Regions from separate parts of the Janthinobacterium sp. BJB446 genome, predicted to be linked through region 2. Evidence: predicted binding sites of a transcription regulator. Region 2 holds the regulator's gene; each other region holds the start of a gene.
The links. Region 2 encodes FliA, which starts transcription of late flagellar genes. Its sites were predicted from a motif close to CTAAAGTTTNNNNNNNNNNNGCCGNTA; they were not measured.

Region 1 (9,750 bases), on a different contig from region 2:
TCGTTTGGCAACTGGTTGCCGCGCGTGCCATCGGCAGGGAAGTGGCTTTGCAACAAGGTATTCAACTGCTGCAAGGCATCCAGCGTGCTGTCGTGGTAATTGCCGTCCTTGAAGCCTTTGGTCATGGTGCGGCACACGGCTTGCCATTGTTCCGGCGTGACGCGCCGGCCCACGTTGCGGTCGGCGACGATATCGACCTGGTGCTCGGCCAGGTTGATATAGATCAGTACGCCGACGTTGTCTTCCGTATCCCACACGCCATACTGGGCAAACAGTTCGCGCGCCCGTTCGCGGTTGCTCACGCCCTGGTAAGCCATGCCCGGCGTCAGGGCCGCTTCGACGATCAGGCGCACTTCCGCCTGGTGCATCGCTTCACCGTCGGCAATCGCTGTCTCGATGGCTTTCAGGGTGCGTTCCGGAAAGGCATGGCGTGCCGTCGCCGGCGTGCCCCGCAAATGTTTCAAGGCCCGTCCGCAGCGCTGTCCGAATGTCAGTTGTTTCGTCATTACCAATCTCCCGAGGCGCCGCCGCCGTCAAAACCGCCGCCGCCGCCACCGAAACCACCGCCGCCACCGCCACCGCCAAAACCACCACCGCCGCCGAAGCCTCCGCCGCCGCTGCGGTTGTTCAGGGCTTGGCTCAAAATGCTGCCCAGCACGACGCCGGTGGCGCCGCTGGACCAGTTGCTGCCGCGCTGCAGCCGCGTCGGCCCGCCGCGCGAGCGGAACAGGGTCAGCACGACGAGGAAGCCGAAGAACAGCAGCGGCAGCCAGAAGGTCATGCCGCCCGCTTCCACGGTCGCCGGCGCTTTCTGCTGGGCCGGGGCGGGGAATTGCTCCTGGTTCAGCAGGGTGGCAATCGACCCCACGCCGGCCACCAGGCCGCCGTAATAATCATTCTGCTTGAAATGCGGCGCGATCACGTCTTGCAGGATGCGTTTCGATTGCGCATCCGTCAGCACGCCCTGCACGCCGCGGCCCGCCTCGATGCGCAGGCGGCGCAGCGACGATGGGTTGTCCTTTGCCACCATCAGCAGCACGCCGTCATCGACGCCCTTGCGGCCCAGCTTCCAGGCATCCGTCACGCGGATGCTGTATTGCTCGATCGCTTCCGGCTCCGTGCTCTTGACCAGCAGCACGGCGATCTGGCTGCCCGTCTTGGCTTCGTAATCGGCCAGCACGCCTTCCAGCGCCGCCTTTTGCTTGGCGTCCAGCATGCCGGCGTCATCCGTCACGCGCGCGGCCAGCGGCGGCACGGGCTGCAAGCCCTGTGCGCCGGCTGGCGGCATCGTCCACAGCAGCAGCGCCGTCGCCAGCACCGCCAGATAAGACCAGGCTTTCATCTTATTTGCCGAAGTTGACGGTCGGTGCGGTCGAGATGGCTTTTTCATTTTCCACCGTGAACGATGGCTTGACCTTGTAGCCGAAGACCATGGCCGTCAGGTTGTTCGGGAAGCTGCGCGCATGCACGTTGTAATCCTGCACGGCAACGATGTAGCGCTGGCGCGCCACGGTGATGCGGTTTTCCGTGCCTTCCAGCTGCGACTGCAAGTCGCGGAAGCTGGTGTCGGCCTTCAAGTCCGGGTATTTCTCGGACACCACCATCAGGCGCGACAGGGCCGACGACAGCTGGCCCTGCACTTGCTGGAATTTCTCGAACGCGGCCGGGTCGTTCAGCACTTCGGGCGTGATCTGGAAACTGGTGGCGGCGGCGCGCGCCTTGGTCACCGCTTCCAGGGTTTCGCGCTCGTGCGTCGCATAGCCCTTGACGGTGTTGACCAGGTTGGGGATCAGGTCGGCGCGGCGCTGGTACTGGTTGACCACTTCGCCCCAGGCTGCCTTGGTGGCTTCATCCTTGCTCTGGAAGTCGTTGTAGCCGCAGCCCGTCAGGACGCCGGCCAGGACGGTGACGCTCAGTGCCAGGCGCAGCCATTTGGTGAATTGATTGGTGATTTGCATGATGGGTTCCGTGCAGAGTAAGGGAGGTGAGGCAAATATACCTGAAACGGCCCGTAATGTCGGTTTAATAAGCGCTGGCCGCCGCGTCTGACCGCGTTGCCACGCCGTGGCAACGCCGCGCCGCGTTACAATACGGGGTTTGCAACTGAATATAGAGAAGGTGTGCCGTGAATTTCATCAATAAATTATCCGCCGCGTGGACGGCCAATAATTCCCTGCTGTGCGTGGGCCTGGACCCCGACCTGGCGAAACTGCCGGCCGAACTGCGCGATCTGCCTGATGGAATCACCACCTTTTGCACGCGCATCATCGATGCCACGGCCGACCTGGCCTGCGCCTTCAAGCCGCAGATCGCGTATTTTGGCGCGCTGGGCGCGGAAAAGCAGCTGGAAGACATCTGCCGCTATGTGCGCGAAAACTATCCGCACATCCCGCTGATCCTCGACGCGAAACGGGGCGACATCGGCGCGACGGCCACGCAGTACGCGCGCGAAGCGTTCGAGCGCTACGGCGCCGACGCCGTCACCGTGAACCCGTACATGGGCGAGGATTCGCTCGATCCCTATCTGGCGTGGCAAGACCGCGGCGTGATCATCCTGTGCCGCACCTCGAACCCGGGCGGCTCGGACCTGCAATTCCTCGACACGGATGGCGTGCCCTTGTACCAGCGCGTGGCGCGCCTGGTGGCCGAGAAGTGGAATAAAAACGGCCAGTGCGCGCTCGTCGTCGGCGCCACCTTCCCTGAAGAACTGGCGCAGGTGCGCGCCATCGTCGGCGACATGCCGCTGCTGGTGCCCGGCATCGGCGCCCAGGGCGGAGACATTGCCGCCACGGTCGGCGCGGGCCAGACGGCCAACGGCATGGGCATGATGATCAGCTCCTCGCGCGCCATCATCTATGCCACGCCGCAGGCGGGCGAAGACTACGCCGACGCGGCACGCCGCGTGGCCATCGAAACGCGCGATGCGATCAATGCGCATCGTTCGGTTTAAGTTGCATGCATAAAAAATGCCGGGCTAGCCCGGCATTTTGCATTGGTAGGTCGGCTTGGCCGCATGGCGTAAGCCGACATGAGTCGTCGTCGGCACTTGTCGGATTACGCTTCGCTAATCCGACCTACCCGACTTTCAGTCGCGCATGGGCGCCACCATTTCCACGTAATCGTACAACTCACCCAGAATTTCCTCGCCACGCTCATCCACGGATTCCGACAGCACGTCGATTTCCGTAAACAGCATTTCGATGGTGCGGGCGCCGCCGTCGCCGTCGAACAGGCGGGCGGCGCGGTGCTGCTCCCAGCGCAGGCTTTCCGCTTCGCTCAGGGTTTGCGGGAAATTGCGGGCGCGGTAGCGGAACAGCAGTTCCTGCAGGCGTTCGTCGGCAAACGAAGGGCGGGCCGTGGCCAGCTTGGCCGGCGTGTCGCGGCGCAGGGATTCTAGCAGGCGGCGGTCGTCGTTGCTGACGAAACCATTGTACAAATCTTCATCCACGTCCAGCGCGGCATTCGCGCCCGGGCGCTGGAACACTTCGGCCCAGATGGCATCCATGTTCGGCACCGTGGCGGCCAATTGCGCGTTGACCTTCGCCGCGTCCAGGTCGATGCCCCACTGCGCGGCCATGGCCGGCGACAGGGTCTTTAAGTTGCCAACCAACATGGGCGACTTGTTCAGGTGCACGCTTTTCACGGGCAGGCGCGTCATGCCTTCGGGCATGGCGTCCTTGCGCGTAAACAAACGCGTGCGGATGGTGTCGGCGTCCAGCTGGAACAGTTCGCGCGGATCGTAGGCGCAATCCCAGACGAGGATTTCATTTTTATTGCTCGGATGCGTGGCCAGCGGCCAGACGACGCCCAGGCAGCCCCGTTCGGCGGGGAACATGCCGGACACGTGCAGGAAAGGCTGGCGCTCGCTGGCGGCCAGGTGCATGCCCATTTCGCTGGCGACCCTGTCCTTTTTGTGCAGTGCCAGGCAGAATTCGAACAGTTTCGGCTGTTTTTCCTTGATCAGGCGTGCCAGGGCGATGGTGGCGCGCACGTCGGACAGCGCATCGTGCGCCGCTTCGTGGACCAGGCCATTGGCCTTGCTCAAGTGTTCCAGCTTGAAACTGGTCTGGCCATCGTCGCGCTTCGGCCATTCGATGCCTTCCGGGCGCAGCGCATGCGTCATGCGCACGACGTCGAGGATGTCCCAGCGGCCGCAATGGTTTTTCCATTCGCGCGCATATGGATCGATCAGGTTGCGCCAGAACAGGAAACGCGTGACTTCATCGTCGAAACGGATGGTGTTGTAGCCCACGCCGATGGTGCCCGGTTCCGAAAAGGCCGCTTCGACGGTGGCGGCGAACTGGTGTTCGGGTACGCCCAGCTGCAGACATTGCTGCGGCGTGATGCCCGTGATCAGGCACGATTGCGGGTCGGGCAGGAAATCATTGGCAGGCTGGCAATACAGCATGATCGGTTCGCCGATCTCGTTGAGGTCTGCATCCGTGCGGATGGCGGCGAACTGGGCCGGTCGGTCGCGGCGCGGCTGGGCGCCAAAGGTTTCGTAGTCGTGCCAAAGAAAGGTCTGGTTAGTCATTGATGGTCGTTACTTGATGGGTTATCCGGGCCCGTGAAAGGGCCGCTGCTACAGTTTTCTGAAAACCTGCCGATACTACACGAGAGGATGGTCCTCATCGCGTTTCCCGCATGGTGGCATACATTGCCCGTTCAAGGAGGTCTATCGTGTCAATTCCCATCGCCGCAAGCGGCAATTCCAACCCTTCCGTGACTTCCGTCAGTACGGGTGTTGCCGGCAAGGACGATAAAGTCCAGCAAAAGGACGGCGTGAACACTGAAATGAGCGTGAATGACCGTACCAAGCTGCAATTGAACGCGTCCATCATGCAGGCGTCGCTGAGCGTGTCGATCGGCGCGGAAAACGAGCCGCTGGCGCTGCTGTACAAGACGGCCATCACCAACATCAATGAAGCGCTGAAGGGCCAGTACGGCGAGGACGCGATCCAGAACGCGGCTTCGCAGGATAACAGCGCCGAAGCGACGGCGAACCGCATTGTATCGCTGTCGACGGGGTTTTTTGATGCGTTCAAGAAACAGAATCCCGGCATGGACGACGATACGGCCCTGAGCAAGTTCATGGACACCATCAGTGGCGGCATGGAAAAAGGCTTCAAGGAAGCGCGCGACATCCTCGGTGGCTTGAAAGTCCTGAATGGTGACATCGCCGGCAATATCGACAAGACGTATGAACTGGTGCAGAAAGGCTATGCGGACTTCATCGCCGCGCACAGCAGCAAGAAGGATGATGCCGCCAAGCCGGCCGACAGCAAGGCTGCCTGAACTACAGCATGACCCTATTGCGGCCGCCGGCTTTCGCGCGGTAAAGCGCCGCGTCGGCGGCGGCGATCAGCGCATGGTCGTCCTGTTCGGCCGCCAGGCTGGCTACGCCGAAGGAACCCGTGATGTGCGGCAACGCGCTGCGCATGTCGGCGAAGATGACGGCGAGCTGCATGCGTTCGCACAGGCGCTCGGCGACCCGCAGGGCCACGTGTTCGTTGGTATCGGGCAAGATCACCATCATTTCCTCGCCTCCGTAGCGCACGGCAAAATCCGTGGGCCGCAGGGCCGCGCCCAGCACTTGCGCGGCGATGCGCAATGCCTGGTCGCCAGCCTGGTGGCCGTGCGTGTCGTTGAAACGCTTGAAATGGTCGAGGTCGATCATCACCAGCGACAGGGGCGAGCCGCTGGCGTGGGCCGTGACGATCATGTTCGGCAGTAAATCCGTCAGCCAGGCGCGGTTGTACAAGCCCGTCAGGCTGTCGACCATCGACAGCTGGCGGTAGAATTCGCCCAGTTTCTGACGGCGGCGCAGCAGGGCATTGGCGGCGCGGATGCGGAAGGACAGCAAGCGCAGCAGGTTGCGCGCCAGGCCGTTCGACTGCTCGATCAATTCCCAGACGATGGCCGCGTCGATCACCAGCAAATCGGTTTCTTCCAGGGCGGAAATGGCGGCCAGGTTGCTCGCTTCATCGAGCACCGATTGTTCGCCCACGCTTTCGCCGGGCAAGACCTTGCTGACGGTGCCGTCATCCATGCCCGTGTGGGTGTCGGCGGCCACGGCCAGCGAACCGCGCAGGACGATGTACAGGCTGGCGCCTTGCGTGTCGGCAATGGCTTCGCCCGCTTCGAGGCGCATGACGGGGCAGGGCGCCAGCATGGCAGCCGTCTGGCTATCCGCCCCATCGCGAAATAGCTGTAAATCGCCGATGTTGCAGCCTGAAGCGCCGAAGTTGCCGATCTGTTCCACAATCACACTTTCAAAAAGCCGGCGCGCGAGCAGGGTGCCGGTATCTTCATGATAGCGTAAAGCAGCCTTGGCTGTAACGGCAAAGGCTTGCTTGAGGTCACTTACTGTGAGAAATACGACAATTATTTCATTGCCGCGTTAATACGCTGGAACACTTGCTGTTTTAGTATGGATGTTGCCGCGCGTGAACGGCGGGGCAGATGTGCAAAGGCAGCCTTGAACGGCTGCCTCAGTCTCTGGAAATCCTGCGGGTGGGGAGTTACTCGGCGGTTTCTTCCGCTTCGGCCGTATCGATCACGGCATTCTTGCCGGTGGCGTGGCGCTTGCTGTCTTGCAGGCGGCCCAGGGCGCTATCGATGGCGCGTTTCAGTTTATCCGTGGCGCCGGCAACGGATTGATGCACGGTGGCGTTCTGTTCGGTCACGGCAATCGGTTGATAGCCAGCAACGCGTGCTTCCATGACGCAGCGGATATCGTCGGCGCCGCCTTTCGGGCCATTCGTATCGCTGATGTGGACTTCGATGCGGGTCAGGTTGTCGCGGAAGCGGTTCAGTGCGCTTTCAAGTACGGATTGCACATGTTCGTTCAGTCCAGCGGTGTTGGCGATGGTGCTGTCGGTATGAATATTGATTTGCATATGCTTACTCCTGTCAATTCAAAAAAAACCCATCTCAGGCGTGATGCGGCCTGGTTGCTGCCTCATGCACATGACCTCGTGCATGGAACTTATCTTACTCCTCTTTCCAGTATTTCAAGAGGGTGCGCACGATTAAGATGGGCTTAACCCTTCAGCCAGGTCAAGTTTCCACTACGAAATTATTTACCCTCAGCCATTGATGAGACCGGCCGCGATATTGATCGACAGCCCCAGCACGACCAAGTTGAAGAAAAAGCTCAGCACGGATTGCCCCAGCACGATCTGCCGCATCATGCGCGTCTGCACGGAAACGTCCGACGTTTGCACGGCGACGGCGATGGTGAAGGCGAAATACAGGAAATCCCAGTAATCGGGGTCTTGCTCATCGTCGGGAAACTTCAGGGGGCGCAGTGCGGGGTCGGCCTGGTAATACAGGTGGGCGTAATGAAAGCAGAACAGGGTGCCGACGAGGAACCAGGAACCGACCAGGGTGAGGATCGTCAGGCCGTAGTGCAGCGCGCGCTCGTCCGGCGCCATGTCTTTCATCGAGGACAGCTGCGAGACGATGGCCACCAGGCTCATCACGGATGCGACGGACAGGGCCGACAGGACGGTTGCCGCCCGCTCGTCCTGGCGCGCCGCCATGGCTTTCACCTTGTGATGGTTGGCGCGCATCATCATCCAGGCCATCGTCGCCAGGTAGAACCAGACGGCCACGTTCCACGCCGTCAGCAAACGCGTCATCTGTTGCCAGGATGCGGGCAGCAGCAGGCCGGCCGCCACGCCGATGGCCGTGGCCATGCTCAGGTGGGGACGGCTGCGGATGAAGCTGTGGAACGGAAGCGTGATTTTCATGGTGCGGGTTCGTCAGTGGCGATAGCGCATCTTAGACCTTATGGGCTTGCCGTGGTGGCCGTCCTGGCGGCCGCTTCCTTCTCGTGGTGGGGGAAGCGGTCCATGCGCGACAGCACGGGGAACATCACGGCCCAGATACCCGTCACGGCCAGGGTGGCAGCGCCGCCGAAGAGCACGGCGCGTACCAGACCGAACCAGCCGGCCGTCAGGCCCGATTCGAATTCGCCCAGTTCGTTCGAAGCGCCGATGAAGACGGCATTCACGGCGCTGACCCGGCCGCGGATCTCGTCCGGCGTCTCGAACTGCACCAGCAGGTGGCGGATGTAGACGCTGACCATGTCGCCGGCGCCCATCAGGAACAGCGCCGCCAGCGCCAGCGGGAAATAGCTGGTGCTGCCCAGCACCAGGGTACCCAGGCCGAAGATGGCCACGCCGCCGAACATCCAGGCGCCCACGCGGCGCGTGATGGGGAAGATGGCCAGCGCGATCGAGCACAGGGCCGCGCCGGCCCCCGGCGCCGTGCGCAGCAAGCCCAGGCCGCTGGGGCCGATATGCAGCACGTCGTGCGCCAGCGCCGGCAGCAGGGCCGTGGCGCCGCCGAACAGCACGGCAAACAGGTCGAGCGAAATGGCGCCCAGTACGATGGGTTTCGACCAGACGAAGCGCAAGCCTTCGAGCAGGGTATGCCAGCTGACGGGTTCGCGCTTCACCACTTGCGGCGCGGGCGTGGTGGCGCGCATCAGCAGGACGGACACGACCAGCAGTGCGGACGAGATCAGATACACCACCTTGGGGCCGAAGTAGTACAGCAAGCCGCCCAAGGTAGGCCCCAGGATGATGGCCACGTGCGAGCTCGACGAGCTGAGCGCCACGGCGCGGCTGAAATGTTGCGTGGGCACCATGTTGACCAGCACGGCTTGCGTGGCCGGCATCATGAAGGCGCGCGCGCTGCCGAACAGCACCAGCACGGCAAACACGGGCCACACGATGGACAGGCCGCTCAGGGTGAACGCCAGCAGGGCCAGCGCGCAAGCCAGCTGCGCCGCCAGGCACCAGGCGATGATATTGCGGCGGTTATAGCGGTCGGCCACGTGGCCGGCCGGCAAAATCAATACCAGGAAAGGGGCGAATTGCGCCAGGCCGATCAAGCCCAGGTCGAACAGGCTGCCCGTGATCTGGTACACCTGCCAGCCGATGGCCACGCTTTGCATCTGCACGGCCACCGTGCCCAGCACGCGGGCGGACAGGTAAAAGGCGAAGTTGCGGTGACGCAGGATACTGAAGCCGTTGCCGGCAGAGGCGAGAGACATGAATACTTTCCAGGACATGACGGGGTGAGGCGGGTGGCGGCAGCGGATGCCGCGCCAGCAGCACCCCGCTGTCTGGATGCTTACTTGGCCAGGTCGGCTTCCGTGGTGAAGGCGTCCGCGTAGAACTCGTCGGCTGGCAGCTGGCACAGTTGCACGAAGTCGCGGTGGGCCGCATCGACCATCACGGGCGCGCCGCAGGCATACACCTGATACGCGGACATGTCGGGCAAGTCGGCGATGACGGCCTGGTGTACGAAGCCGGTGCGGCCTTGCCACGCGTCTTCCGGCAAGGCGTCCGAAACGACGGGTACATAGGTGAACTGCGGCAAGTCGGCGGCCCACTGGCGGCACAGCGCATCCATGTACAGATCGTGCGGACGGCGGCCGCCCCAGTACAGGGTGATCGGGCGCGTGGATTGCTCGTTGATCATGTGCTCGACGATGGCTTTCAAGGGGGCAAAGCCCGTGCCCGAGGCCAGCAGCACGACGGGCTTGTCGGAATCTTCGCGTAGGAAGAAAGTGCCCATCGGGCCTTCGAAGCGCAGGATGTCGCGCTCCTTCATGCTGCCAAACACCTGGTCGGTGAACAGGCCGCCCGGCAGGTGGCGGATGTGCAGGGTCATCGGGCCGCCATCGGCGGGCGCGCTGGCCATGCTGTAGCTGCGGCGCTTGTTGTCGCGCAGCAG
Region 2 (9,750 bases):
GGCCGGCCTCGATGGCGCGCAAAGCATGCGCTGGATCAAGACCGTCCTCAGCCGCAACCTGAATACGGTGGCCAATGAAGACGCCATGCTGGAGCAGGGCGGCGTGTTTGCCCTGGTGGGCCCGACCGGCGTCGGCAAGACCACCAGCACGGCCAAGCTGGCGGCCCGCTGCGTGATGCGCCACGGCCCGGAAAAGCTGGCCCTGATCACCACCGATGCCTACCGTATCGGCGCGCACGAACAGCTGCGCATTTACGGCAAGATCCTCGGCGTGATGGTGCATTCCGTGAAGGACGAGGCGGACTTGCGCATCGCCCTGAAGGAATTGAAGAACAAGCACACGGTGCTGATCGATACGGTGGGCGTGAGCCAGCGCGACCAGATGGTCACGGAACAGGTGGCCATGCTGTCGGGCGCCGGCGCCGATGTGAAACGCCTGCTGTGCCTGAACTCCACGGCCACGCAGGAAACGTTGAACGAAGTGGTGCGCGCCTACCAGGGCAGCGGCCTGGCCGGCTGCATCATGACCAAGCTCGATGAAGCGGCCTCGATCGGCAACGTGCTCGACGTGGTGATCCGCCAGAAGCTGAACCTGTTTTATGTGTCGAACGGCCAGCGCGTGCCGGAAGACCTGTACCTGGCCGACCGCGGCTACCTGATCGACCGCGCCTTCAAGCTCAAGCGCGATGCGGCGGCCACGCAGTTTTCCGATGCCGAACTGCCGCTCCTGATGGCGCAGGCGGCCGCCCGCAATAATGAAGCGCGCGGGGTGCACCTTGGCTAATTTCGATTTCGACCAGGCCGAAGGCTTGCGCCGCATGCTGGCCGGCCCGCAGCCGCGCGTCATGACGTTCCTCTCGGCCACGCCGCAGGACGACAAGGGCGCCATGCTGGTCAATCTGGGCGCGTCGCTCGTCTATGGCGGCAATGACGTGCTGCTGCTCGACGCCAGCGGCGGCAGCGATGGCGTGGCGGCGCGCCTGGGACTGGCGCACGGCGCCAGCCTGCGCGACGTGGCGCGCCAGCAGTGCGGCTTGAACCAAGTCATCCACCAGGTGCCGCAAGGCTTTGGCGTGGCCAGCCTGGGTGCGCGCAACCATTTGATGGACAGCATGGACTATGCGGGCGAGGACGAACTGCGCCGCCTGGGCAAGACGTTCGAGGTGCTGGCGCGCCAGAGCGGCATCGTGCTGGTCGACGGCGTCGTGGCAGACGAGGGCGATTGCTTCCCCGTGCCGCTGATGGCGTCGTCCGATATCGTCGTGCAAGTCTCGACCAGCGCCACCTCGATCAAGGCGGCGTACTGCCTGATCAAGCGCCTGAGCCAGGAGCTGGGACGCCGTCCGTTCGGCATTCTCGTCACCGGCGCTTCCGAATCCGAGGCAAAAGTGGTATACGATAATATGGCGCAGGCGGCGAGCCGCTACCTGGCAGTGAAGCTGACTTCGATGGGTTCGGTGCCTGCCGACGAGTATCTGCACCGCGCGGCGCGGCTGGGCCGCAGCGTGGTCGATGCGTTTCCGCTGGCGGGCGCGTCGGTGGCGTTTCGCGGACTGGCCGAGCGGCTGGCCCGTTCGGCGGCGCCGGTGCTTGGCGGCACCTTGTACCAGACGGGGAGCCCGCACCAGTTCAGCGCCTGAATCGAACCGTAGCACCAGATAAGATGAGAAAACAATAAGCAGCCTATGTACACGGTCAAAGGGAAATCGAACAAGGACTATTTGCTGACGGAGCACATTCCGCTGGTGAAGCGTCTGGCGCACCATATGAAGGCGAAATTGCCGCCTTCGGTCGAGGTCGATGACCTGATCCAGGCCGGGATGATCGGCCTGCTCGATGCCATTAGCCGCTATGAAGAGACGCATGGCGCGCAGTTCGAGACGTATGCCGTGCTGCGCATCCGCGGCGCCATGCTCGACGAATTGCGCACCAGCGACTGGCTGCCGCGCAGCATGCGCCAGAACATGCGCAAGATCGAAGAGGCGATGAGCACCTTGCAGCAGCGCCTCGGCCATCCGCCGACGGAGTCGGAAGTGGCAAAGCTGCTGAAAATGTCGCTGGCCGACTACCAGGAAATGCTGGGCGACGGCGGCGGCCACCAGCTCGTGTACTACGAAGACTTTCATGACCCGGACGGCAATGACAGCTTCCTCGACCGCCACTGCGTGGACGAAGACAGCGACCCCTTGCGTTCCCTGCTCGATACCGATTTCCGGCAATCCGTGATCGATGCCATCGACGCGCTGCCACCACGCGAGAAAATACTCATGGGCCTGTATTACGAAGAAGAGCTGAACCTGAAGGAGATCGGCGCGGTGATGGGCGTGTCGGAATCGCGCGTCTCGCAGCTGCATACCCAGGCCGTCGCGCGCCTGCGCGCAACCTTGAGGGAGCAGGCGTGGACTGGTCCAGCGTAATCGGGCTGGCGCTGGCGCTGGCGGGCCTTTTGGTCGGCCAGGCACTGGAAGGCGGCAAGATGGCCTCCCTGCTGCAACCGGCCGCCTTTGCCATCGTTGTCATCGGCACCTTCGGCGCCGTGCTGCTGCAAACGCGGCTGCGCACCTTCGTGCGCGGCCTGGAAATGCTGCGCTGGGTCTTCCTGCCACCGGCCGACACGCGTGCCGCGCTGGCGCGCGACATCGGGCAGTGGAGCCTGACGGCGCGGCGCGACGGCCCGCTGGCGCTCGAGCGCCTGATGGAAAACACGGCCGACCGCTTCAACGCCAAGGGCTTGAGGATGATCGTCGACGGCATCGCGCCCGACAAGCTGCGCCAGCTGCTCGACGTGGAAATCTCCGCCTACGAAATGGCCGAACGCCAGGCCGTCAAGGTGTGGGAATCGGCGGCCGGTTATTCGCCCACCATCGGCATCCTGGGCGCCGTGCTGGGCCTGATCCACGTGATGGAAAACCTCACCGATCCGAGCAAGCTGGGCGGCGGCATCGCTGTGGCGTTTGTCTCTACCATCTATGGCGTCGGCCTGGCCAACCTGCTGTTCCTGCCGGTGGCGAATAAACTCAAGGCCATCGTTTCGCGCCGCGTGCTGCAATACGAAATCACGGCCGCCGTGCTGTACGACATCGCCACGGGCGACCATACGCGCATCATCGAAGAGCGCGTTTCCAGCCTCTTGCACGAGCACTGACCATGATGCGGCGCGCGCGCAGGAAGTATGACGAGGAACCGGACAACCAGGACCGCTGGCTGATCTCGTATGCCGACTTCATCACCCTGCTGTTCGCCTTCTTCGTTGTCATGTACGCGATTTCGCAAGTCAACGAAGGCAAATACCGCGTCTTCCAGAATGCCATCGGCCAGGCCTTCAGCCTGGAAAAGGGCGCGCCGCCCATCATCATGGAAGCGCCGCAGGCAATCCCATTGCCGAACCCGGCCCTGAAACGCCGCACGGAAGCCATCCGCCGCGAGCGCGAACACATGACGCGCCTGGCGCAGGACCTGACCTCCACCCTGGCGCCGCTGGTGAAGGAAGGCAAGGTGCGGGTCACGCAGACGAGCCGCGGCGTGAGCGTGGAAATCAATGCCAGCGTGCTGTTCGACCCGGGCGCGGCGCGCCTGACGGTGGAATCGGACCAGGCCCTGCGCGCCGTCGCCGTGCTGCTCAAGGACGATACGCACGACGTGCAGGTGGAAGGGCATACGGACGTGCAGCCGATCAGTAATTCCAACTTTGCCTCGAACTGGGAATTGTCGGCCGCGCGCGCCAGCGCCGTGGTGCGCCTGTTCATCGCCAGCGGCGTCAAGGCGTCGCGCCTGACGGCCGTCGGCCACGCCGACAACATCCCCGTGGCGCCGAACGAAACGGCGGAAGGGCGCGCGCGCAACCGCCGGGTCGCCGTGACGATTTTGTCGGGCATCCCCGAAACGGTGACGGAAGTGCCGACGGCGCCGGTGGCGCCTGCGCCGGCCAACTGACGCTCGTCAACTGCGGACCGCCGCTTGGTACAATCGCGCTTTCTTCCTCTTTTATCTTTCCCTCATGAAAAGCAGCTCCCAGGGCGGTCTCGTCTATTCCACCGAAACGGGCCGCATGTGTCCCGCCTGTCGCCAGCCGCTGGCGCAATGCGCATGCAAGGCGCAAGCCAAGGCGGCGCCTGCGGGCGATGGCGTGGTGCGCGTGTCGCGCCAGACCAAGGGCCGTGGCGGCAAGAGCGTCACCGTGGTCAAGGGTTTGCCGCTGGATGCCATGGCGCTGGCCCTGCTGGGCAAGCAGTTGCGCACGCAGTGCGGCTCGGGCGGCACGGTCAAGGATGGCGTGATCGAGGTGCAGGGCGACCATGTCGATACCATCCTGGCCGCGCTGACCAAGCTGGGCCACCAGCCGAAAAAGGCCGGCGGCTGAGCGTGCGGAGGCGTGCGGCCCGCTGCCGCAGGCCTGTGGTAACGTGTATTTCCTTTTATGCGTCACCTCATCATGAATAGCAAACTGACCGGCATCGCCAGCGCCGCTGCCATCGCGGCGGTACTGGCGCTCGTGTACTGGCCCGCGCCCGACGCCGGCGCGCCGCAAGCGGATGCGGCTGCCGCCAGCGCGCCGGTGGGGCGCAGCCTGGCGTCGTATCTGAATATCGACGCCGCCCCCGTCGCCGATGCCGCGCCCGTTCCCGTGACCCTGGGGCAGCAGCTTGCGCGCCTGGCCGCCAGCGGCAGGGCGGAAGACGCGTATGCGGCGTTCAGCCTGATCGACGACTGCATCGTCTTCCAGCACGAAGGGCGCTTGCCGGGCATGGAATTCGAGCTGGGCCGCGAGATGACGGTGGAAGAAAAAGCCGCCCAGCAGCAGCTGTGCGCGGGCCTGACACAGCGCCAGCGCGAGGACCGGCTCGGCTACCTGGCCACCGCCGCCAAGGCGGGCGTGCCGGGCGCGGCCACCCTGTTCCTGTCGGAAGGCCCGTTCGGCGACCGCAGCGCGCTGCGCAACCGTCCCGACGATCCGCTGGTGCAGGCATGGAAGCGGCAAGCCATCGCCCAGCTGACGGCGCAGGCGGACGAGGCGGAACTGACCAGCGTGGCCACCCTGATGATGGCGTACTTGCGCGATGGCGAGGTGGTGCAGAAGGATGCGCCGCAAGCGTATGGCTACCTGCTGGCCCTGCGCCAGGTCTACGACGATATCCTCGCGCCCGGCGTCACCAATCCGTATCAGGATGAATACTGGCACTGGCTGCAGGCGGAGCTGACGCCGGAGCAGCAAGCCGCGGCCAGCGCCAGGGCGCAAGCCATCGTGGCGAAATATCGCCAGCATGCGGGGCGTCCCGCGCACGGTTGAGCTGGCAAGGCCGCTGCGCCTTGCCGGGTTGCTGTTAACTAAGGGGGATTAGCCGATGACGACGCGCCGGCTGGCCGTGTTCGTCGTCGGTTGGCCGCTGGGGCCGTAGAAATTGCCGCTTTGGGCCGGGGGGCGCATGGCGTTCAGGGCGCCTTGCGTATGTACCATATGCTTGTTGACGAGCAGGCTGTTCAGGCGGTTTTGTTCCTTGGCTTCGCGCGTCGTCTCGAGCAGGGCTTTCCACAGGGGCGCCGCTTCCGCTTCGCCGGCGCCCACCAGCCAGTCTTCCATGCCCGCTTCTGCCGCCATGAAACCGGCCGCCGCCAGCGCCTGGTGGCGTTGCGCCGCCAACTGGCTCAATTGTCCTACGAGTGCCGTCTTGCGCACCGTGAGCTCCGTGATTGCATCGATGTCAGCCGCAACCAGATGCCGCTGTTCTTCTTTCATCAATGCCAGCAATGTGGTCATGAGCTGTTGCTCGTCGCGCAGGCTGGAAAACGGAGTCACTGATTGCATGAGGGAACCTATCTATTTCGTGAGTGCAGCAAGTCCTTGACCGTGTCGAGGAGACCGTCCGCCACTTTTTCTGAGTTGACCTGGAACTGGCCGTCGGCGATCGCCAGCTTGATGCGTTCGACTTTTTTCGTGTCGAACACGGCGCCGCTGCCGGCAGTTGCACTGGCCGCTAATGCCTGTCCTTGCGGCGACAGGCGTACATTGTCCGACGTTGTCGGTGTTGCCTGGGCTTTCTCGGCATTCCGGGCGCCCGAGGTACTCGCGGGCGCCACCGGCAGGCCGGGATTGCTTTTAATAGTGTTGTCGGTAATTTTCACAGCGTGATCCTCGTCTGGTCGAAGTCAAAAAACTCCGGGATATGTGTCATTATCGGCACCTTCTCCCGAAACTTTAGTGCGCCAGACCACAATATCGCTGTCCATCCGTGTTTAAAAGGCGACCTCCACCAAGCCGCCTGCGCGCGCCACGCCGCTGATCTGCTGGCCGCTCTGCGTGCGTACCTGCACCGTCTGGCCATCGCCGGCGCTGCCGATGGCGCGCCCTTCAGATGCCACCTGGAAACCATTGCCACTGGAAACGACGCGTACCAGCTGGCCTTGCATCACCACTGGCTTGCGGCGCAGGGTGTCGAGGCGCATCGGCGTGCCGGGTGGCAAGGAAATATTCGTGCTGGCGCCCACCACCTGGGCCATGTCCGTGGCGATGCCTGCCGGCAATGCGGCCAGGTCGCCCTGCATCGTTACCAGCTGGCTGGCGTCGATGGCTTGCCCTTGCGCCAGCGGCACGGCGCTGGCCACGTAATCGCCGACGACGGCCACGTTCGCTTGCAGATAGATGGTCCAGTTGCTTGGCGCCGTGCAGCGCACGCCGACGGTGGTCTTGCCCCAGGCGCGCGCGCCCGGCGCCATGAATGCTTGCGGCGCGGGGCAGGCGGCCAGGTTCAGGCGCGGATCGACGGCGCCGACGGTCACCGTCACCTTGCCGGGCAAGCCGTTGCTTTGCACTTGCAGGAATTGTTCCACGCTGTTGCGCAGCGCTTCCGGCGTCTGGCGGCCGGCGTTTTGCGCCTGGGCCAGCAGTGGCAGGGAGGCAAGAGCGAAGAGGAAAGCAAGCGGTGTTTTCATGGTGATAGGCCTCTGGAATAGTGCCATGATAGTGCGCGCCGCCCCGTTCGAAGCGCCGATTAAGGGGTAAAAGTACGGTCTGATCCGGCGATGGTCTTGCTGGTGGGCGCCGTACTATGTTTCCTGTCATCACTAATCCGCCATCCTTCCGCCATCTCGGGCGCCAGTGGCAGATCTTTCCGGAGCCTGACATGATAGGGAAACTCGACGATTACATGCGCTTCAACGAGACGGCGCTGAGCCTGCGCTCGACGCGCCAGGAATTGCTCGCCTCGAATATCGCCAATGCCGACACGCCCAACTACAAGGCGCGCGATGTCGATTTCGCCGCCGCGCTGAAGGGCGCGATGGCGCGCAAGGATGGCGTGCCGCCGGCCCTGAAGGGCACGGCGCCGCAGCATATGCCGGGCAAGGGCGTGGCCGCGGCTGCGGGCGCAGCCGGCGGCGGCAAGGTCGAGACCCTGGCCGACGGCACGCCGCTGCTGTACCGCGCGCCGGCCCAGGGCGCCGTCGATGGCAATACGGTCGACATGGATCTCGAACGCAATGCCTTTGCCGACAATGCCATCCGCTACGAGGCGGCCGTGACGTTCCTCAACTCGCAGATCAAGGGCATGCTGACGGCCATCCAGGGAGGACAATAATCATGTCGCTATTTAATATCTTCAATGTTTCCGGTTCGGCCATGAGCGCCCAGGCGCAGCGCCTGAACACGGTGGCCAGCAACCTGGCCAATGCCGACAGCGCCACCAGCGCCACGGGCGAAGCCTATCGTGCCAAGCAGGTGGTGTTTGAAGCCGTGCCGATGGCCAATGGCGCCACGGCCGTCAAGGTGCAGAAGGTGATCGAAGACCCGTCGCCGATGAAGCTGGTCTACGACCCGAAGAACCCGCTGGCCGACGAAAAGGGCTACGTCACCATGCCCAACGTGAATACGGTCGACGAGATGGTCAACATGCTGTCGGCTTCGCGCTCGTACCAGACCAACGTGGAAACCATGAACGCGGCCAAGTCGCTGCTCCTGAAAACCCTCACCATCGGCCAATAAGGCTGACTGATCATTATGGCAACCATCGATACCAGCACCTCCAAAGTCACCGACCTGATGGCGACGATGAATCCGAAGAAGACGACGGCCGAGCCAGGCAGCGTCGAAGCGGAAACGAACAAATTCCTCACCCTGCTGGTTACCCAGCTGAAAAACCAGGATCCGATGAATCCGCTGGACAATGCACAGCTGACCAGCCAGCTGGCCCAGCTGTCGACAGTGACGGGCGTCAACAAGCTCAATACCACCGTGGAAAGCTTGAAAGCCAGCTATCAGCAAGCCGAATCGATGCAGGCGGCCAACATCATCGGCCACGGTGTGTTGACGGCGGGCAAGGATATCAACCTGAGCAAGAGCGCCGCGCTGCTGGGCGTGGACCTGGCCACGCCAGCCGACAAGGTCAGGGTCGTCATCTACAAGGCTGGCAAGGAAGTCCATTCCATCGACCTGGGCGCACAGGCGGCGGGCACCTTGCCGCTGGGCTGGAACGGTTCCACCGCCGATCTCGACAAGGATGGCAAGCCGGTCGTGCTGGCCGACGGCGCCTATACCTTCACGGTGGAAGCGACGCGCGGCGGTACCAAGCTCACGGATGCAACGGCGCTGATGTTCGGTTCGGTCGCCAGCGTGTCGACGGGCGCGAACGGCGTGAAATTGAATGTCCCAGGCGTGGGCAGCATCACCATGGCCGACGTGAAACAGATTCTGTAAGCCGCTTCCCCTTAGCGTGACCCTCTACCCCTAATTTCTACCAGGAGAACACAATGTCTTTCCAACAAGGCCTGAGCGGCTTGAATGGCGCCGCCAAATCGCTGGACGTCATCGGCAACAACATCGCCAACTCGTCGACCGTGGGTTTCAAGCAGTCGCAGGCCCAGTTCGCCGACATTTATGCCAACTCGCTGTATGGCGTGGGCGGCAACCAGGCGGGGATCGGCGTGTCGGTCTCGCAAATCGCCCAGCAATTCAACCAGGGTAACCTGGAATCGTCGTCGAATCCCCTCGACATCGCCATCAATGGCGCCGGCTTCTTCCGTACCAGCGTCAACGGCGCCATCCAGTACTCGCGCAATGGCCAGTTCCAGGTCGACAAAAGCGGCTTCATCGTCAATGCCCAGCTGGCGCAGCTGACCGGTTATCCGGCCGACGCCAACGGCAAGATCGTTGCCGGCGCCATCGTGCCCCTGCAGATCGACCAGTCGGACATGAAACCGCAGGCAACGACCAAGATCAGCACGGAAGTCAACCTGAATTCGAATACGGCCATGCCGACCACGGTGCCATTCAAGACAACGGAAGAGACCTCGTTCCACAAGTCGTTTCCCGTCGAAGTCTTCGATTCGCTGGGCAATTCCCACATCATGTCGAATTTCTATGTCAAGACGGGCACCAACACCTGGGATGTCTACTCGGCCATGGACGGCACGGAAGTGACCAGCATGAAGGCCGCGGCCGCCCTGCAGACGGATCCTGCCTCGCTGGCCGCGCGCGCCGCCTACCAGGCCGCCGCCACGGCCGTGCCGCTGGTGCCGGCCAATGTGACGGCCGCCGCCGTCGCCTATGGCAATGCCGTCGGTGCCGCCGTCTCGGCGGCCGCCGCTGCCGCGGGCGCCACGCCGGCGCAACTGGCCGCCATCGCCGCCACCTATGGCAGCGCCGTGCCGAATGGCATCAACTCGAGCCGCACGCCCGACCAGATCGACGCTGCCATCCGCGCCGTCACCAATGTGCCAGCCGTCAAGACCGGTTCGCTGGTCTTCAACACGGTCGGCAGT
Region 3 (9,750 bases), on a different contig from region 2:
ATCGGCCTCGTCACGGGCCTGACGGTGGCGGCCGTGCTGCTGACCTGGTATTTGAACCGCTTGTCGCTGCAGCGCCTGCGCGCCGCCCGATAAGCCAGCGAGGAAGCCACCATGCCGCAACAACGCCCCTTCAGGCAAGTCGATGTCTTCAGCGCGGTGCCCTTCCTGGGCAATCCGCTGGCCGTGGTGCTCGACGCGAATGGCCTCGATGACGCGCAGATGCAGGCGATCGCGCGCTGGACGGGCCTGTCGGAAACCACCTTCGTGCTGGCGCCGCGCGATCCCGCCGCCGATTACCGCGTGCGGATCTTTTCGCCCGAGATGGAATTCCCGTTCGCCGGCCACCCGACCCTGGGCACGGCGCATGCCCTGCTCGATGCGGGCATGCAGCCCAAGGGCGCGCGCATCGTGCAGGAATGCGGCGTCGGCCTGGTGCAGATAGAACGCGGCGCCGGCGGCATGCTGGCGTTCCAGGCGCCGCCCTGCACCGCGCGCGCGCTCGCCCCCGCGCTGCTGCCGCTGCTGCAGACGGCGCTGGGCGATGCGGCGGCCGCTGGCGGCACCATCGTCGACATGGGCATCCGCTGGCTGTGCGTGCCGCTGCCGGAAGCCGCGGCCTGCCTGGCCGTCCATGCCGACATCGCGGCACTGACGGCATTGCTGGCCGCGTCAAGCGCTGACGGACTAGCCCTCTACGGCGCGCACGGCGCCGGCGGGCCGGCCGATTACGAAGTGCGCGCTCTGCTCAGCGAGCACGGCGCACTGGTCGAGGATCCCGTCACGGGCAGCGCCAACGCCTGCATCGCGCACCTGCTGGCGGGCGCCGACTACCGCGTGCGCCAGGGTACCTGCCTTCAGCGCGACGGCCGCGTGTCCGTCAATTTCCGCGATGGCCACGCCTGGATAGGCGGCGCATGCCTGACTGTGGTCGCAGGGTCGATATTGGCCTGACCAGGCAAAGCGCCATGGAATGAGTGGCGATCGGATATTTCCATCGAAGGAAATACGGCCAGGAACGCCTTATTCCGTGGCCGGAGCTATCGCATAAACAGGCACGCTCTGGTATCGTCTTACGCTTAGGCAACGCTCAAGCGCGCCTTTTGCATGCAGAGCCATTCATTCCTCCAACTACCGAGACATCCATGCGTTTTATTCTTTGTTTTCTGGCCGCGATGGCCAGCGTTCCCGCATCGGCTGAAAAGCTGACCCTGGAACGCATCCACGCCGATCCGGCGCTGGCCGGCCCCGGCGTGCGCTACCTGAAGGTCTCGCCCGATGGCGAGCGCGTCACGTTCCTGCGCGGCCGCGCCGACAACCAGTTCCAGCTCGACCTGTGGGAATTCAAGCTGAAGGACAAGAGCACGCACCGCCTGGTCGACTCCAAGGCGCTGGTGCCGAATGAAACGATTTCGCCCGAAGAGCAGGCGCGCCGCGAACGCGAGCGCACGGCCAGCCTGAACGGCATTCTCAGCTACAGCTGGTCGCCCGATGGCAAGCAGCTGCTGGTGCCGCTGGCCGGCAATCTGTACCTGGTCGATGCGGCCCATCCGGACAAGGCGCGCCTGGTCGCCAAGGGCAATGTGCTCGATCCGAAAATCTCGCCGAAAGGCCGCTATGTGTCGTTCGTGCGCGACCAGAACATCTATGTCATCGACCTCAAGACAAACAAGGAACGCCAGCTGACGACGGACGGCAAGGGCACTATCCGCAACGGCGAGGCCGAATTCGTGGCGCAGGAAGAAATGGGCCAGCGTACCGGCTACTACTGGGCCCCCGACGATTCCGCCATCGCGTATAAGCGCTATGACGAAGCCCCGGTGCCCGTCGTGCGCCGCTTCGAAATCTTCGCCGACCGCACCGACGTCGTCGAGCAGCGCTACCCGGCTGCCGGCGACCCGAACGTGCTGGTGCAACTGCTGATCGTCTCGCCGGAAACGGGCGCGCAGCGCCAGGTGGACCTGGGCACGAACCCGGACATCTACCTGGTGCGCGCCGACTGGAGCGCGGACAGCAAGTCGCTCGTGTACCAGCGCCAGTCGCGCGACCAGAAGACCCTCGACCTGGTGGCAGTTGATGCAGCCACGTTGGCGCAGCGCACCCTGCTGACGGAAACGTCGAAGACCTGGGTCAGCATCCATGACGACCTGCGCTTCCTGTCGAACGGCACCTTCCTCTGGTCGTCCGAACGCACGGGCCGCAACCATCTGTATTTGTACGACATGGGCGGCAAGCTGCTGCACCCGGTCACTTCCGGCGCATGGGGCATCGACAGCGTGCTGGCCGTGAACCAGAAGACGGGCAAGGTGTTCGTCTCGTCGAACCGCGACGCGGTGATCGACAAGCAGACCTACGCGCTGGCCCTGGATGGCAGCACGGCCGACAAGCCGCAGCGCGTGACGAAAGCCGATGGCTGGCACGACACGACGTTCTCGCGCAATGGCGAAGTGTTTGTCGACACGTATTCCGACCCGGCCACGCCGCCGCAAGTGAGCATCCGCCGCCCGGACGGCGCCATGGTGGGCTGGCTGGAAGAAAACGCGCTGAACGCCAGCCACCCATACGCGAAATACAAGGCGGATCACCTGCCGACGGAGTACGGCACCCTGAAAGCCAACGATGGCCAGACGCTGTATTACTCCATCGTCAAGCCGTCGAACTTCGACGCAAGCAAACGCTACCCCGTCTACCTGTCGACGTATGGCGGCCCGCACTCGCAGCACGTGGCTCGCCGCTGGGGCAACAACTTCGACCAGTACATGGCGCAGCAGGGCTTTGTCGTCTTCCGCCTCGATAACCGCGGTTCGTCGCGCCGCGAGCGCGCGTTCACGGACGCCATCTATCACAACCTGGGCGCAGCGGAAGTGGCGGACCAGCTGGTCGGCATCGACTGGCTGGGCAAGCAAAGCTTCGTGGACGCGAAACGCATCGGCGTGTTCGGCTGGAGCTATGGCGGCTTCATGACCCTGCGCTTGCTGTCGGCCGCGTCCGACAAGATCGCCATGGGCGTATCGGTGGCGCCCGTCACCGACTGGTCGCTGTACGACACCCACTACACGGAGCAATTCCTCGGCATGCCGAAGGAAAACGTCGATGGCTACAAGGCCAGTACCGTGTTCGCCCACCTCGACGGCCTGAAGTCGCCGCTGCTGCTGGTGCACGGCATGGCCGACGACAACGTCCTGTTCAGCAACAGCACGCGATTGATCGACGCGCTGGTGAACCGCGGCGTGCAGTTCGACCTGATGACGTATCCGGGCGCCAAGCACGGCATCTCGTCGCGCGCGGGCCAGCGCCACGTGTACAAGAAAATCGAGATGTTCTTCAAGCAGAACCTGGGCGTAGCGAAGTAAAACGTGCCCACAAATAAAAACCGCCGCCTGTCTCGCGACAGGCGGCGGTTTTTTTATTGAGCGTGCGTCAGCTTAAGGTTTGCGCGTAACGGTTTCCACCGCGTCTTTCACATCGCCAACCTTCTTCTGCACTTTGCCTTCGACCTGGTTTGCCAGGCCCTTGGCTTGCTGTTCTTCGCTGCCGACGACTTTGCCAGCGGCTTCCTGGATTTTACCGCCGACTTCCTTCAGTTTACCTTCGACTTGATCTTTGTTCATGATGGATCCTCACTGTAGTTGGTACATCTGTTGTCCGGCCCCGAAGGGCCGGTACTGCGGCTCACACGCTGTTGCAAACTGCTTGCTGCGTGTCGATGTATCCATAGTACGCAAGGGGGATCAAAGGCTCTGTACGGTTCCTAACACATGCTCAATTTGCGCCAATATCGGCGATCACACAGGCTTGCGCCAGACGGTAGCCAGCCACGGCTGCTGGTCGCGCGGCAAGCCGGGCGGGCGGTAGTACTGCTCGACCAAGGTAAAACCGGCCGCCTGCACGTAGGTGGCCCACGTCGCTTCGTCGTGATAGCTGCCATAGCGCGCGCCATTCCAGCCTTCCTGGTTCTGCCCGCGCGGGTTCGAGCTGAACAGCACGCCACCGTGCTTCAGGCACGCGTACAAAGCGCGCAGCACGCCGGGCAAGGCGGCGCTGGGCACGTGGAACAGCACGGCATTCGCGAACACGCCGTCGAAGTGCGCGGCGGGCAGATCGAGGTCGATGAAATCCTGCTGCCAGACAGTGCAGCCGCTGTAGACGCGCGCCATCTCGACGAAGCGGGGACAGCCATCGACGCCGGTGGCATGGTGGCCCATGGCCGTGAACGCTTTCAGATCGCGGCCAGGGCCGCAGCCCAGGTCGAGAATATCCAGCGGTGCCGGCTTGCCGATGGCCCCCAGCAGCGCGGCGATGTTCTGGCTGACGTCGTGGTCGCGCGTGCCTTCGAAAAACTGCTCGGCGCTGGCGTCGTAATGAGCCAGGGTGCGCCCGGTGATGGCGTGGATGGGGTCTTGCGGTGGGGTTGGCTTCATGGCGGTCCTGTCGATATGTGCCGCCATTTTACGGTGCCAGGGCACTGCGCGCTGGCACCGCTTTATAACTACCAGACGCGCACGCGCTGTTCCGGCGCCAGATACAGCTGCTGCCCCGGCTGGACGTCGAAGGCCGGGTACCAGGCGTCGAGGTTGCGCACGGTGGCGGCCCGGTATTGCGCCGGCGCATGGCCATCCGTGAGGATCTGCTGGCGCGCCGCCGCTTCGCGCGCCTTGCTGCGCCAGCTGACGCCATAACCCGTGAAGAAATCGCGGTCCGCATCCGCCTGCGCCGGCTTGCCCTGCTGCGACAAGCTGAACGCGTCATGCGCGGCCGCCACGCCGGCCAGGTCGGCCAGGTTTTCGCTCAGGGTCAGCTGGCCATTCACGGCCAGGTCGGGAAACGGCTTGTAGGCCGCGAACTGCGCCACCAATTGCTTGGATGCGGTCTGGAAATGCGCCAGGTCGGCTGGCGTCCACCAGTCGCGCAACTTGCCCTGGGCGTCGAACTGGGCGCCCTGGTCATCGAAGCTGTGGCTGATCTCGTGGCCGATGGTGGCGCCGATGCCGCCATAGTTGGCCGCATCGGATGCCTGGGGGTCGAAGAATGGCGGCTGCAGGATGGCGGCCGGAAAGTTCAGCGCATTTTGCAGCGGCAGGTTGACGGCATTGACCAGCTGTGCCGGCATGGCCCAGGCCTTGCGGTCAGGCGACTGGCCCAGCTTGGCCAGCTCCTGCCGGTAGTGGAACTGTTCCGCCCGCTGCACATTACCCAGCGCATCGCCGCGCACCACGCGCAAGCCCGCATAGTTGTCCCAGCGTTCCGGATAGCCGACGCCCACGTACAGGGTCTTGAGTTTTTCCTGCGCCTGCGCCTTGGTGGCCGGCGCCATCCAGTCCAGCTTGTCGATGCGACGCGAGAAGGCGGCGACGATATTCGTCACCATGTCTTGCACGCGGGCTTTCGATTCAGGCGGGAAATAGCGCTCCACGTACAGCTTGCCGACGGCGTCGCTGAGGGCCGCGTTGGTTGCCGCCAGCGCGCGCTTGCTGCGCGGCGACTGCTGCGGCGTGCCGCTCAGGGCGCTGCCGTAGAAGGCAAAGCGCTGGTCGGCGGCGGCCTTCGGCAAGGTCGTGCTGAAATGGTTGATCGCGTGGAAGGCGAGGAAATCCTTCCATGTGGCCAACGGCACGCTCGCCACCAGCGCCGCGCTGCCCGTCATGGCCGTCGGGTGCCAAACGATGAAATCCGTCTGCTTGCCCAGGCCCGCCGCCTGGAAGAAGGCCTTCCAGTCCAGGCCCGGCGCCTTGCTGGCGAAGTCGGCTGCACGCCACGCGTTATTGCCCTTGGCGACATCGGCCGAATCTTCGCGGCTGGCGTGGCTGGCGGCAATTTGCTGCTCCAGCGCAAACACGCGCGCGGCACGGGCCGGCGCATCGCGGTAGCCGGCCTGCTTGAGCATGGCGGCAATATGCGCCTGGTAGCCCGCGCGCAAGCCCTGCATGCGGGCGCTTTCCCCCTGGTAGAACGCGCGGTCGGGCAAGCCCAGTCCACCTTGCAGCAGATAGGCCACGTTGCGCGTGGTGTCGTTCAAATCTTGCGCCACCCACAGGCCGAACAGGTTTTCCGTATAAAAATTGGTGGCATTGAGCGGGTCAACATCGGCGCGCAAGCTCTCGCCCAGCGCGCGGGCCAGCCCTGCCTGGTCGCGTATGCCATCGATCTTCTTCAGCAGCGGCTTGATCGGCGCCCAGCCTTTCGCTTCGATAGCTGACTCATCCATCCAGGAACGGTAGAAATCGCTGACCTGGCGCGCCGATGCATCCGCCTGCGGCGCCGCCGCCAGGCCTTCGACGAGGGCGATGATGCGCTCGTTGGTCGCATTGGCGAGGATGGCGAACGAGCCCCAGCTGCTGCGGTCGGCGGGAATCTCCGTGCCGCGCAGCCAGTCGCCATTCACGTAATCGTAGAAATCGTCGCCGGGCAAGACAGCCGTGGGTGCCGCCATCGCGGCGGCAGGACTGGCGGCCGCCTCCTGGCCATGCGCGTGGACGACACCCCCGGCCAGGGCGATGCCGGACAGGGCCAGCGCCATGGCGCGCTTGCGCCAGGAAGCAGGGAAAGAGGAAGCGGCAGCAGTGACAACGCGCATGGTGATCCTTTCAGGCAAAGTAACGACAGTAGTATGCAAAATCATAACGCGTTTTGAAGCGCCGCAACACATTCCCCGGTCACCACGACGCCAGCAGGCATGCGGCTTGGGAGGCGATTCCGGCGGCAGGCAAGCAATCATCTAAATTATTTTCATTTTTTTTCAAAAACACCCTCAAGTTCCCGTTGCAGCTGCCGTTAATCTAGACAAGCGGTAATCCATTCACTAGTTACGGGTGTGCTCATGACCTCCAACGACGTTCTCTCGATGTATGAAAATATTGCAGGAATGACCAATAAAATGGTCGTGGCCGCACGTTCGAGCGACTGGGATGGCTTGGATACCCTGGAAAACCAGTGCGCCAGCGCCGCCAGCGCGACCATGACAGGCAAGGTACCCGCCCTGGCCGGCGCCTCGCGCCTGCGCAAGATCGACTTGCTCAAGCAAATCCTGGCAAATGACCGCGAAATCCGCAGCATCACGGAACCGTGGATGACGCAGCTGCCGAGCGCCATGCAAGGTTCGCGCGCCCACATGTAAGAAACTTGCCGCGCCAGAAACGACAAAAGCACCTGCGGGTGCTTTTTTTGCGTCTGCCTCCGTGCCAGGGAGCGCGCCATCTGCGGCACCAGGCAAGGCGGGGGGATTTGGAAGGCGAGCCCCAGGTATCTCCTGGCGTCGCCTCGCTGCCGGTTGCATCCGGCGTTCGCGAGCACATCGTCGGCATCGCAAACCGCTTCCAGACCCAGGCGTTTATGCAACGCTACACCTGTTTGCCGCGCCACACTATCGTTGGTGACTGCGCCAGGCTGGGGCTGTTTTATCGTAGAGCAAGTCCACTGAATTAATCATATCACCATCTTTAAGAAATAAGCAACGCGATTGGCAAGCGTTTCCATGTATTTTTTCAATATCTTTTTTTATATCAAATTGTCGTGCCGCCTTGCATCGCGTTAACGCGAAAACGGCTCCGGTTCCGGCTCGGCCCCTACCCCGCCTTCCACCGCTTCCGTCAGCACGGGCACATCCTTCTTCTTGCGGCTGAAGGGCTTGCGCAGCAAGACCCAGTATTTCGACGGCGCGCCCGGCCCGGCCGCCTGCTTGCGCTTGCGCGCGACATACACGATGACCGCCGTCAGCAACAGGAAGACCAGAGTGCCGATGCCGAGCCACAGCAAGCCATTGCCACCCGCCGCCTTCTCGCCCGCTGGCGGCACCAGGGGCTTGGGCTTGGCATGCGGCACCCGTGCCTCGGCCGGCGCGGCAGCAGGCGCAGCGACGGCGGCAGCGGCAGCGGTGGCAGGCTGAGCCAGCGCCTTTTGCAAGGCGCCGAGCTTGCCTTCCAATTCGCCGAGCTTCTCATTCAAAGCCGCGTTTTTCTCATCCAGCGCCACGCACGCCTGCGCCTGCTCCACATTGGCCTGCGGCGCGCAGGCGGCGACGGGCGCCGTCGCGCGGCGCAACGGCGCCGGACGCAGCGCGGGTACAGCCGGCGCGGGCGCAGCCGGCGGCGGCACGAACACGCGCGCCGGGCGCACGAGGCCCTCGGCGCGCGCGCGGGCCGCCAGCGCGGCGGCATCGGGCGACGGCGCGCCGGCCGCAGCCCGTGGCAATGGTGCGGATACGGGCGCAGGCAACGGAATCGCGGGCCGGACTGGCGCACTGACGGCAGCGGCAGCAGGCGGGGCCGCCGTCAGCCACACGGTGCCCAGGCGCACGACGGCGCCATTGCCACTGCCCAGCAACAAATACAGATGCACATGGCCCGCCTGGATCGCTTGCCGGGTACTCACGCGCACATAGTGGCGCCCGCCGCGTTCCAGCGGACTGATCGTCAATGTTTGCAGGGCCGGATCCATGCCGATGCCGCCGCCGCGGTACACATCGGGCGAAGCCAGGCGCACGGCCACGCCATTGGCTTCCTCGGGTGCCAGGGCCGTCAGTTCGATTTCGGCCAGCAGAGGCTGGCCCACATGCGACAGCACCGCCATCTCGCCCAGTTCGGCCGCCATGACGGGCGGCAAGGCCAGGCTGGCGGCGGCGCACGCGATCAGGGACCAACGGGGAAGGCTGCTGCTCTGCATGGACTGATCACTTTGATAACAGGATAAATAAGGGGAACTCGCCTGTCTTTAACGGCAGGAAAACGCAAAAATATAGATAGGCCAGGGTAAAAATGATGCATTACAGCATCATCCTGTGCCTTTTTTGCGCCTGGAGTACACTCGATCCACCTCTATCGATGAAAGGGATGTCATGAGTAGCAGAATCGAACGCGACAGTTTCGGCCCGATCGACGTACCCGCCGACCGGCTGTGGGGAGCGCAAACGCAGCGCTCGCTCGAGCACTTCCACATTTCCACGGAAAAGATGCCGCCCGAACTGATCGCCGCCCTGGCCACCGTCAAGCGCGCGGCCGCCCACGTCAACCTGGACTTGGGATTACTAGATGGCAAGAAAGCCGTGGCCATCACGCAAGCGGCCGACGAAGTGCTGGCCGGCAAGCACGACGCAGAATTCCCGCTGGCCGTCTGGCAGACGGGTTCTGGCACGCAAAGCAATATGAACATGAACGAAGTGCTGGCCAACCGCGGTTCCGAGCTGATCGGCGGCTTGCGGGGCGCCGAGCGTCTGCTGCACCCGAACGACGACGTCAACCTGGGCCAGTCCTCGAACGATATCTTTCCGACCGCCATCCACGTGGCCGCCGCCCTGGCCGTTGCCAACACGGTCTTGCCGCCGCTGCGCCAGCTGCGCGCCACCCTGGATGCGAAAGCCACAGAATTTACCGACATCGTCAAGATCGGCCGCACCCATTTGCAGGATGCGACGCCGTTGACCCTGGGCCAGGAATTTTCCGGCTACGTGGCACAGCTGGACTTTGCCGAGCACATCATCACGGCATCGTTGCCACCGCTGCTGCAACTGGCCGCCGGCGGCACGGCCGTGGGCACGGGCTTGAATGCCCACGTGGAATTTGCCGGCCGCATCGCGGCCGAGCTGGCGCGCCTGACGGGCCAGCCGTTCGAGACGGCCAGCAACAAGTTCGCCGCCCTGGCCGCCCACGATGCCCTCGTCGCCGCCCATGGCGCACTGAAAACCCTGGCCACGGCCCTGATGAAAATCGCCAACGACGTGCGCTGGATGGCCTCCGGTCCCCGTTCCGGCCTGGGCGAAAT

Region 1: a site for FliA is predicted at 4,583-4,609, ahead of CSQ92_RS20935 (DUF5610 domain-containing protein). Genes of this name have one in related genera too.
Region 3: a site for FliA is predicted at 6,745-6,771, ahead of CSQ92_RS20575 (flagellar protein FliT). Genes of this name have one in related genera too.

The regions. Positions count from the first base shown of each region.
Region 1 is NZ_PDZK01000003.1:326,237-335,986, reverse strand. Features, by position in the region: gene CSQ92_RS20960 (TPM domain-containing protein) at 1-506, opposite strand, end outside; gene CSQ92_RS20955 (TPM domain-containing protein) at 506-1,342, opposite strand; gene CSQ92_RS20950 (LemA family protein) at 1,344-1,958, opposite strand; gene pyrF (orotidine-5'-phosphate decarboxylase) at 2,126-2,950, shown strand; gene sbcB (exodeoxyribonuclease I) at 3,086-4,534, opposite strand; gene CSQ92_RS20935 (DUF5610 domain-containing protein) at 4,681-5,295, shown strand; gene CSQ92_RS20930 (GGDEF domain-containing protein) at 5,297-6,262, opposite strand; gene CSQ92_RS20925 (HPF/RaiA family ribosome-associated protein) at 6,522-6,899, opposite strand; gene CSQ92_RS20920 (DUF1345 domain-containing protein) at 7,089-7,754, opposite strand; gene CSQ92_RS20915 (MFS transporter) at 7,793-9,064, opposite strand; gene CSQ92_RS20910 (CDP-6-deoxy-delta-3,4-glucoseen reductase) at 9,145-9,750, opposite strand, start outside.
Region 2 is NZ_PDZK01000001.1:3,361,369-3,371,118, reverse strand. Features, by position in the region: gene flhF (flagellar biosynthesis protein FlhF) at 1-784, shown strand, start outside; gene CSQ92_RS14900 (MinD/ParA family ATP-binding protein) at 777-1,640, shown strand; gene CSQ92_RS14895 (RNA polymerase sigma factor FliA) at 1,686-2,417, shown strand; gene CSQ92_RS14890 (flagellar motor protein) at 2,399-3,145, shown strand; gene motD (flagellar motor protein MotD) at 3,151-3,933, shown strand; gene CSQ92_RS14880 (translation initiation factor Sui1) at 3,998-4,360, shown strand; gene CSQ92_RS14875 (hypothetical protein) at 4,433-5,287, shown strand; gene CSQ92_RS14870 (flagella synthesis protein FlgN) at 5,336-5,803, opposite strand; gene flgM (flagellar biosynthesis anti-sigma factor FlgM) at 5,812-6,120, opposite strand; gene flgA (flagellar basal body P-ring formation chaperone FlgA) at 6,232-6,927, opposite strand; gene flgB (flagellar basal body rod protein FlgB) at 7,119-7,571, shown strand; gene flgC (flagellar basal body rod protein FlgC) at 7,574-7,975, shown strand; gene CSQ92_RS14845 (flagellar hook assembly protein FlgD) at 7,991-8,686, shown strand; gene CSQ92_RS14840 (flagellar hook protein FlgE) at 8,740-9,750, shown strand, end outside.
Region 3 is NZ_PDZK01000003.1:251,913-261,662, forward strand. Features, by position in the region: gene CSQ92_RS20545 (MATE family efflux transporter) at 1-93, shown strand, start outside; gene CSQ92_RS20550 (PhzF family phenazine biosynthesis protein) at 112-951, shown strand; gene CSQ92_RS20555 (S9 family peptidase) at 1,143-3,350, shown strand; gene CSQ92_RS20560 (CsbD family protein) at 3,423-3,608, opposite strand; gene CSQ92_RS20565 (class I SAM-dependent methyltransferase) at 3,783-4,418, opposite strand; gene CSQ92_RS20570 (M13 family metallopeptidase) at 4,487-6,571, opposite strand; gene CSQ92_RS20575 (flagellar protein FliT) at 6,860-7,111, shown strand; gene CSQ92_RS20580 (type IV pilus assembly protein FimV) at 7,525-8,655, opposite strand; gene fumC (class II fumarate hydratase) at 8,828-9,750, shown strand, end outside.